2 regions of the Nocardia pseudovaccinii genome follow, and region 1 is predicted to be linked to the other one. Evidence: riboswitches for the same ligand, from Rfam matches in the RefSeq annotation. Region 1 holds a riboswitch; the other holds the start of a gene.
The links. Region 1 has a riboswitch for S-adenosylmethionine ahead of ACQPZ2_RS32515 (amino acid ABC transporter permease). Riboswitches for the same ligand answer to the same signal wherever they lie in the genome.

Region 2: it holds a riboswitch for S-adenosylmethionine, as region 1 does, so the genes downstream of both, metX (homoserine O-acetyltransferase MetX) here and ACQPZ2_RS32515 (amino acid ABC transporter permease) in region 1, are expected to answer to the same signal.

The regions. Positions count from the first base shown of each region.
Region 1 is NZ_CP192074.1:7,222,364-7,225,594, reverse strand. Features, by position in the region: gene ACQPZ2_RS32520 (amino acid ABC transporter ATP-binding protein) at 1-608, opposite strand, end outside; gene ACQPZ2_RS32515 (amino acid ABC transporter permease) at 605-1,600, opposite strand; SAM riboswitch class I at 1,610-1,703, opposite strand; gene ACQPZ2_RS32510 (hypothetical protein) at 2,036-2,749, shown strand; gene ACQPZ2_RS32505 (glycosyltransferase) at 2,836-3,231, opposite strand, start outside.
Region 2 is NZ_CP192074.1:8,736,637-8,739,867, reverse strand. Features, by position in the region: gene ACQPZ2_RS39490 (TetR/AcrR family transcriptional regulator) at 1-220, shown strand, start outside; gene metX (homoserine O-acetyltransferase MetX) at 236-1,348, opposite strand; SAM riboswitch class IV at 1,773-1,883, opposite strand; gene ACQPZ2_RS39480 (TetR family transcriptional regulator) at 1,927-2,670, opposite strand; gene ACQPZ2_RS39475 (MFS transporter) at 2,803-3,231, shown strand, end outside.

The sequences.
Region 1 (3,231 bases):
TCGGCGAGATCGCGGATCACATCGAGGACTTCGCCGACGAGCTCCGGATCCAGCGCGGAGGTGGGTTCGTCGAAGAGGATCACCGGCGGTCGCAGCGCCAACGCGCGCGCGATGGCAACGCGCTGCTGTTGTCCGCCGGACAGCCGCCGCGGATAGGCGTCGGTCAGGTCGCCGATACCGACCCGCTCGAGCAGATCCCGTGCCTCGGCCTCGATTTCCGCACGCGGGCGACCCCGCGCGGAAATCGGTGCGAGCGTGACATTGTCGAGCACCGTCAGATGCGGGAAGAGATTGAACTGCTGGAAGACGAAGCCGATATGCGAGCGCTGTCTGCGCACTTCGCGGTCCGACAGCGCGTGCAACTTATTGCGACGCAGCCGATATCCGATCAGTTCGCCGTCGATGTGCACGGTGCCCGCATCCAGCGACTCCAGGTGGTTGACCACCCGCAGCAGCGTCGACTTGCCGGAGCCGGACGGTCCGATCACAGTGACCACCTCACCGGCGTGGACCGTGAGGTCGATGCCACCGAGTACCTCGGTGCTGCCGTAGGACTTACGCACCCCGCGCACCTGTACCGCAGGAGCCGGGGCCACCGGCGCGCTCATCGAGTCGCTCCGCGTGGTGCTGCGGAACCGATTTCGGCGATTTCGCGCAACCGGCGCCAGACCTTCCGCACCGGTGTCGGTGGGGGCGTGCGGTGCGCGCCCTTGGCGTAGTGGCGTTCGATATAGAACTGCACCACCGACAGAATCGTGGTCAGCACGATGTACCAGACGGTGGCCACCATGAGCAGTGGCACCACCCGGCCGTTGCGGCCGTAGATCACCTGGACCTGGTAGAAGAGTTCCGCGATCGCCATGACCGAGACGATCGAGGTGCCCTTGAACAGGCTGATCACCTCATTGGTCGCATTCGGCAGAATCGAGCGCATGGCCTGCGGGACGATGACCGTGCGGAACTGGCGCACCCGTGGAATGCCGAGTGCCGCAGCTGCTTCCAGCTGCCCCGGATCGACCGAAATATATCCGGCCCGGATGATCTCGGCCGCATACGCCGCCTGATGCAATGCGAGTCCGATGACCGCCGCGGTGAAACCGCTGATCACCCCGTTCACCTCGAAGGTGAGAAAGGAAGGGCCGAACGGGATTCCGAGCGAAAGCGTGTGGTAAAGGTAGGCGATGTTGAACCAGAACAGCAGCTGCACGATGAGCGGAATCGAGCGGAACGCCCAGATATAGACCCACGAGATCACCCGCAGCACCGGATTATTCGACAGGCGGGCGATCGCCAATGCCGTACCGATCAGGAATCCGAGTGCCGTACCCCACAGGGTCAGCTCCAAGGTGACCTTCAGCGCCGACAGCACCGATTTCGCGGTGAAGTACTTCGCGAACGTCGACCAATCCCAGCCCGGATTGGTGGCCAGTCCGTGGACGAACTGCGCGAGCAGCACCAGCGCGATGGCGCTGACGACCCAGCGCCACGGATGCCAGGACTTGGCGATCGCCGGTTCGTCGGTACTGCTTACGGTGGCGGTGGGTGCAGCCGGTATCGGGACATCCGATACCGGAGTATCGGATGCGACGGATGCGCTCATATTTCGGTTCCTCCATCGTTCCCGGCGGAAGCACCCGCACCCGGTGACCGGGGGGTTGCTGCGACGTCGATGAGCCAGGTCTCTCGGTCGCTCTGGATGGTGTGTCCGACGCCGAGCACGGGTCGGTCAATGGGTCTAGCCGAAATATCATGCGAAGCAGGCGAAGTCTGGCACAAGGGTACGAATCAGCGTGAGCGCAGACCTTGTTTGCATGGTCGTGAGCAGGCACTATTGGCTCGGTCGTGCGGTGGATCGCGGCATTTCGAACCAAGTTTTCCGCGTGCTCTTCGTCCGGTTCGCCCGCCCGCGGATCGCCGCGGCGGTCCATCGGGACGCGCGGCGCGAACGTGTCGCCTGCCGAAATAGACGCTGTTGCGAAGGTTTGCCGGAGTACTCTCGGACCTCGATTCGTGCCCGACGATGAGGAGGTCCGCCGTGACCCTGCTGCGCCGTCTGATCACGCTAACCGCTATCGCGACCGGTACGGCCGCGATGACTCTCGCCGCCCCCGGCATCGCCGCCGCGGGTCCGGCGCCGATACCCGCACCCGCCGTTCCGGCCGCGACCGCACCGTCGGCCCAAGCCGCACCCGGTGATCTGTTCGCCGGTTACCGAGCCGTCGTGGAGGCGCTGCGCACCTTCGGCATCGACCCGTTCCTGTACCCGGCGGTCGCGCCGTTCTGCTCCGACACCGGCAGCCTCGGTCTGGTGCCCGCGGTGGCGGGCGCGGTCCCGGGGCCGTGGCCCAAAACCACGGTGGCCATTCCAGGACTCGACCCGGCCGCCGTCAAGGCGGGCCAGGTCATGTTCACCTTCGTCCCCTACGGCCTCGGCGCGGACGGCACGAATGCTTCGGGCATGAACGTCGCCTGGGTCAACCTGGCCAATGGCCGCAGCGGCATCACCGCCATGGGATCGATCTCCGATGTGGTCCGCACGATGGTGCCCGCCGAAACCCCGGCCGAGATAAGGCCATTGGCCGAACGCGCCGTCCAAGACTTCTTCGCCATATTCCCGGTCGGCGGTGTGCGCGCGGTTCCGGTCGACACCGGATCCGGCACGGTACTCGCCGCAGTCTTCGGAACCGTCGACAACGGCACCAAGTCCTGCTTCTTCCTCCCGACCGTAGGACTCACCACCGTGCGCTGATCCACGGGCCCCACCGATCAAGATCAGGTGGCACTGGCGGCTGGGTCTACTCGGGCGATGCCGCCACGGATTCCACCTGATCTTGATCAGTGGTTGGGGGCGAGGGGGCGGGATTTCCAGGTCAGCGCGCCGGTGCGGTGGGCTCGGCGGGAGCGGGTCCAGAGGCGGAGGTAGGCGTCGATGGAGATCGGATGTGCCAGGGCCGCAAGGGCGTCCGTGCGGGTCGTGGTGCCGCGTTCCAGCGAGCGCGCGAGCAGGCGGCTGGCGACCGCGGCGCCGTAGCCGATGAGACCGGCGATGCGTACCGAGCCTCGGCCGCCGATCGCCGCCAGCGGGGGCGCCCAGTAGGCCAGTGTCGCAACGGCTCCCACCGCCGCGCCGCCGATTGTCGTGCCGCCGTAGGCGGACCACAGCCAGCGGTTGTAACCGGTCTCCAGTTCGGCTGCGCCACGATACATTCGGGTGCTCGCCGCTCGGCCTGC
Region 2 (3,231 bases), 1.5 Mb from region 1:
CCAAGCCGAATCCCTGGTCCGCGCGGGCATCGCACTCGATCCACGTTGGGCGGGAATGGATTCCGCACTACTTACCAATGCGGTACTGAGCGTCGCCGAGATGCTCGGCAGGCTCGCTGTCAGCGCGCCGGACGAGTACCCGCGCGAGCGATTGGAAGACTTCGTCCACTCCATCGTCCAACTGCTCGTCGGCGCCCCCGCCGCACAGTCGACCGAATGATGGGACGCCGAACTTTCAGCTGTTGCGACCGACTCGCGCCAGTCGCATTGTTTCGGTGAGCAATTTGGATACGGCGGCGGCTTCGGTGAGGAAGCCATCGTGGCCGTCGCGGGAGTGCACGATCTCCAAGCCCTCGCAGCCCGGTAGTCCGTCGGCCAGTTCCTGTTGAGTTCGCAACGGGTACAAGCGATCCGAGTCGACGCCGCCGACCACGCACGGCACCGGGATGGCGGCGAGGGCAGCTGCGATGCCGCCGCGCCCGCGGCCGATGTCGTGTCGGTTCATCGCCTCGGTCAGCAGCACGTAGGTGGCGGGATCGAAACGACTGCAAAGCTTTTCGGCCTGGTGGTCCAGATAGCTCTGTACCGCATAGCGGCCGCCGTTGCGCGGATCCTCGTCGCCCTGCGCGTTGTTCTCGAAGCGGTGATCGAGTTCGCCCTCGGTGCGGTAGGTCAGGTGTGCGATGCGGCGGGCGATGCCCATGCCGGTCGTCGGGGCGCGATCGGTGTCGTGGTAGTCGCCGCCCTGCCAGTCCGGATCGGCCTTGATGGCGGCGATTTGCGTTGTCTGCGTGCCGATCTGGTCGGCGGTGGCGCGTGCGCCGACGGCGAGTACCAGCGCGGAACCGACCCGTTCCGGCGCGCCGGCCATCCACTCCAGCACCCGCATGCCGCCCATCGAACCGCCGACGACGGCGGCCAGCCGTTCGATGCCGAGCAGATCGAGCAGCGCCGCTTCCGCGGTCACCTGATCCCGGATCGAGATCTCCGGAAACCTTGCGCCCCAAGGCTTTCCGTCCGGCGCCAGCGTCGAGGGGCCGGTGCTGCCCTTGCAGCCGCCGAGCACATTCGTCGCGATGACGCACCATTCGTCGGTATCCACCGGTGCGCCCGGCCCGACCATGCCGTCCCACCAGCCGGGCAGCGGATGGATATCGTCGGGCACCCCGACGACATGCGAATCGCCGGTCAGCGCGTGCTCGACGAGCACCACATTGTCCAGTGCGGGGGAGAGCTCACCCCAGCGCTGCACGGCCAGATGAACGTCCGGGATGACCGCGCCGGTCTCCAGCCGCACGTCCCCGATGGCAATGATGCCGAGCCTCCCGTCCGGCGGTGGCAGTGCCACCGCGGACGAACGCGCGGTACGAGGGTCGGTCACGGTCACGACTCCGCCTCGCTGGCGCTCGGCTCCGTCGCGACCGAGGGTGCTGTGTCGATGGTTCGCTCGCTGCGCTCGCTCACGACTCCGCCTCGCTGGCGCTCGGCTCCGTCGCGACCGAGGGTGCTGTGTCGATGGTTCGCTCGCTCACGTCGTCGCCGCCGTGAAACCAGCCCGCTGAGGACAGTGCGTCGCCGATGCCGGGGGAATCACGAGGGAACGCACATCCTCGATGTTAGCTACCCGACTGAACCGGGCCGCGGTCCGGTAGACCGGGAGTGTGGCCGCGGACGCGATGGGGTCACTCATGTCGTGCTCCAAAGGGTTGTTCGCCAGCAGGTCTTATCGGGATCTGGGTAACGGACAACAACTCATCGGAAATACCTCCTGAAGTGCGCGCTTGCTCTCGACCATCGAAAGCCCGGTCATCACCCGGAGCACCCCACCGCTGCTGGAGGGTTGCCGTCCAGCAAGCCGGGGCTTCGCGCTGGCACTCATGACCTGACGGACATGGTAACCGCCGCGCCGTCGGCGACTGAAATCCGTTACCGGTTGTCCACCGGTTCGGTCGCGGGCTGCCCGGTGCACACGCGCATGAACTCGTCGAACGACGTGGTGAATCCGGTGCGGGCCTCCGCGGCGGCCGCAGCGGTGTCCTCCGCGTCGAAGATCGAGTTCTGGCACTCCATGCTGAGGTGGCCGATCAACTGCCAGGCGCCGACGACCAGTCGCACCGGCAGCGCGTCGGGCTGGGTGCCGAGCCGCTCGGCGATCGCGTCGGCGATCGCGGCGTTCTTGTCGTCGGCCAGTTCCATGCTCTGCGCACTGACCGTCGGACTGCTGCGCAGGATCCGCTGCATCTGCTGGAAGCGCCGGAACGACAGCGGTCCCTCGGTATTCACCGCGGCCTGGTCGACGACCAGCAGGAAGGCCTCGCGCAGCGATCGCAGCTCATTGCCGGTGACCGGGAGTCCACGCAGGCATTCGGCGATCGCGAGTCCGAAGTCCTTGACCGGCCCGAGGACGATGGCTTCTTTGCTGTCGAAATACCGGTTGATCGTGCGCGGGGACACATCCGCGCGGTCCGCGATCTGTTCGACCGTCGTCGCGTCGAATCCCTGTGCGTCGCACAGGTCGAGCGCCACCTCGATGATGCGCAACCGGGTCTGCTGCTTCTTGCGCTCGCGCAGCCCCGGGCTGCCGGGCGCACTGGGCCCTGGGTTCGCTGGGGCGCGCACAGCGTCCTCGGCTGTGGCGCTCGCGCCGATCGGCGTCGATGACTCGAGCATGCCCTCATGTTAGCGCAATCGGGACGGTTTGTGTCTTTAACAGCCAAATGTCGTAGTGCGACATTTTTCTCTTGACGACAAATGTCTGCCCATGACAGGATGGCTGCACGAACTTCGGACGAGGAGACCAAGGTGAGCGAGACTGCGACAGCGGTGGAAGTTCTGGAGAAGCAAACGAGTTCGGCACGCTGGTGGGCCCTGGGGGTGATCGCATTGGCCCAGCTCATGGTGGTTCTCGATGCCACCATCGTGACCATCTCGCTGCCGTTCGCCCAGCAGGATCTCGACATCAGCGACGGCAATCGGCAGTGGATGCTGACCGCCTACACGCTGATCTTCGGCGGGCTGCTGCTGCTCGGTGGACGGATGGCCGACTACCTCGGGCGGCGTCGGATTTTCATCGTCGGCCTGGTCGGCTTCGCGGGTGCGTCCGCGGTGGCGGGCCTGGCGCAGAACGGTGCTGAGCTGTTCGCCGGACGGGCACTGCAGGGTGCGTTCGCGGCGCTGCTCGCGCCCGCGGCACTGTCACTGCTCTCGGTGACCTTCACCGAGGCCAAGGAG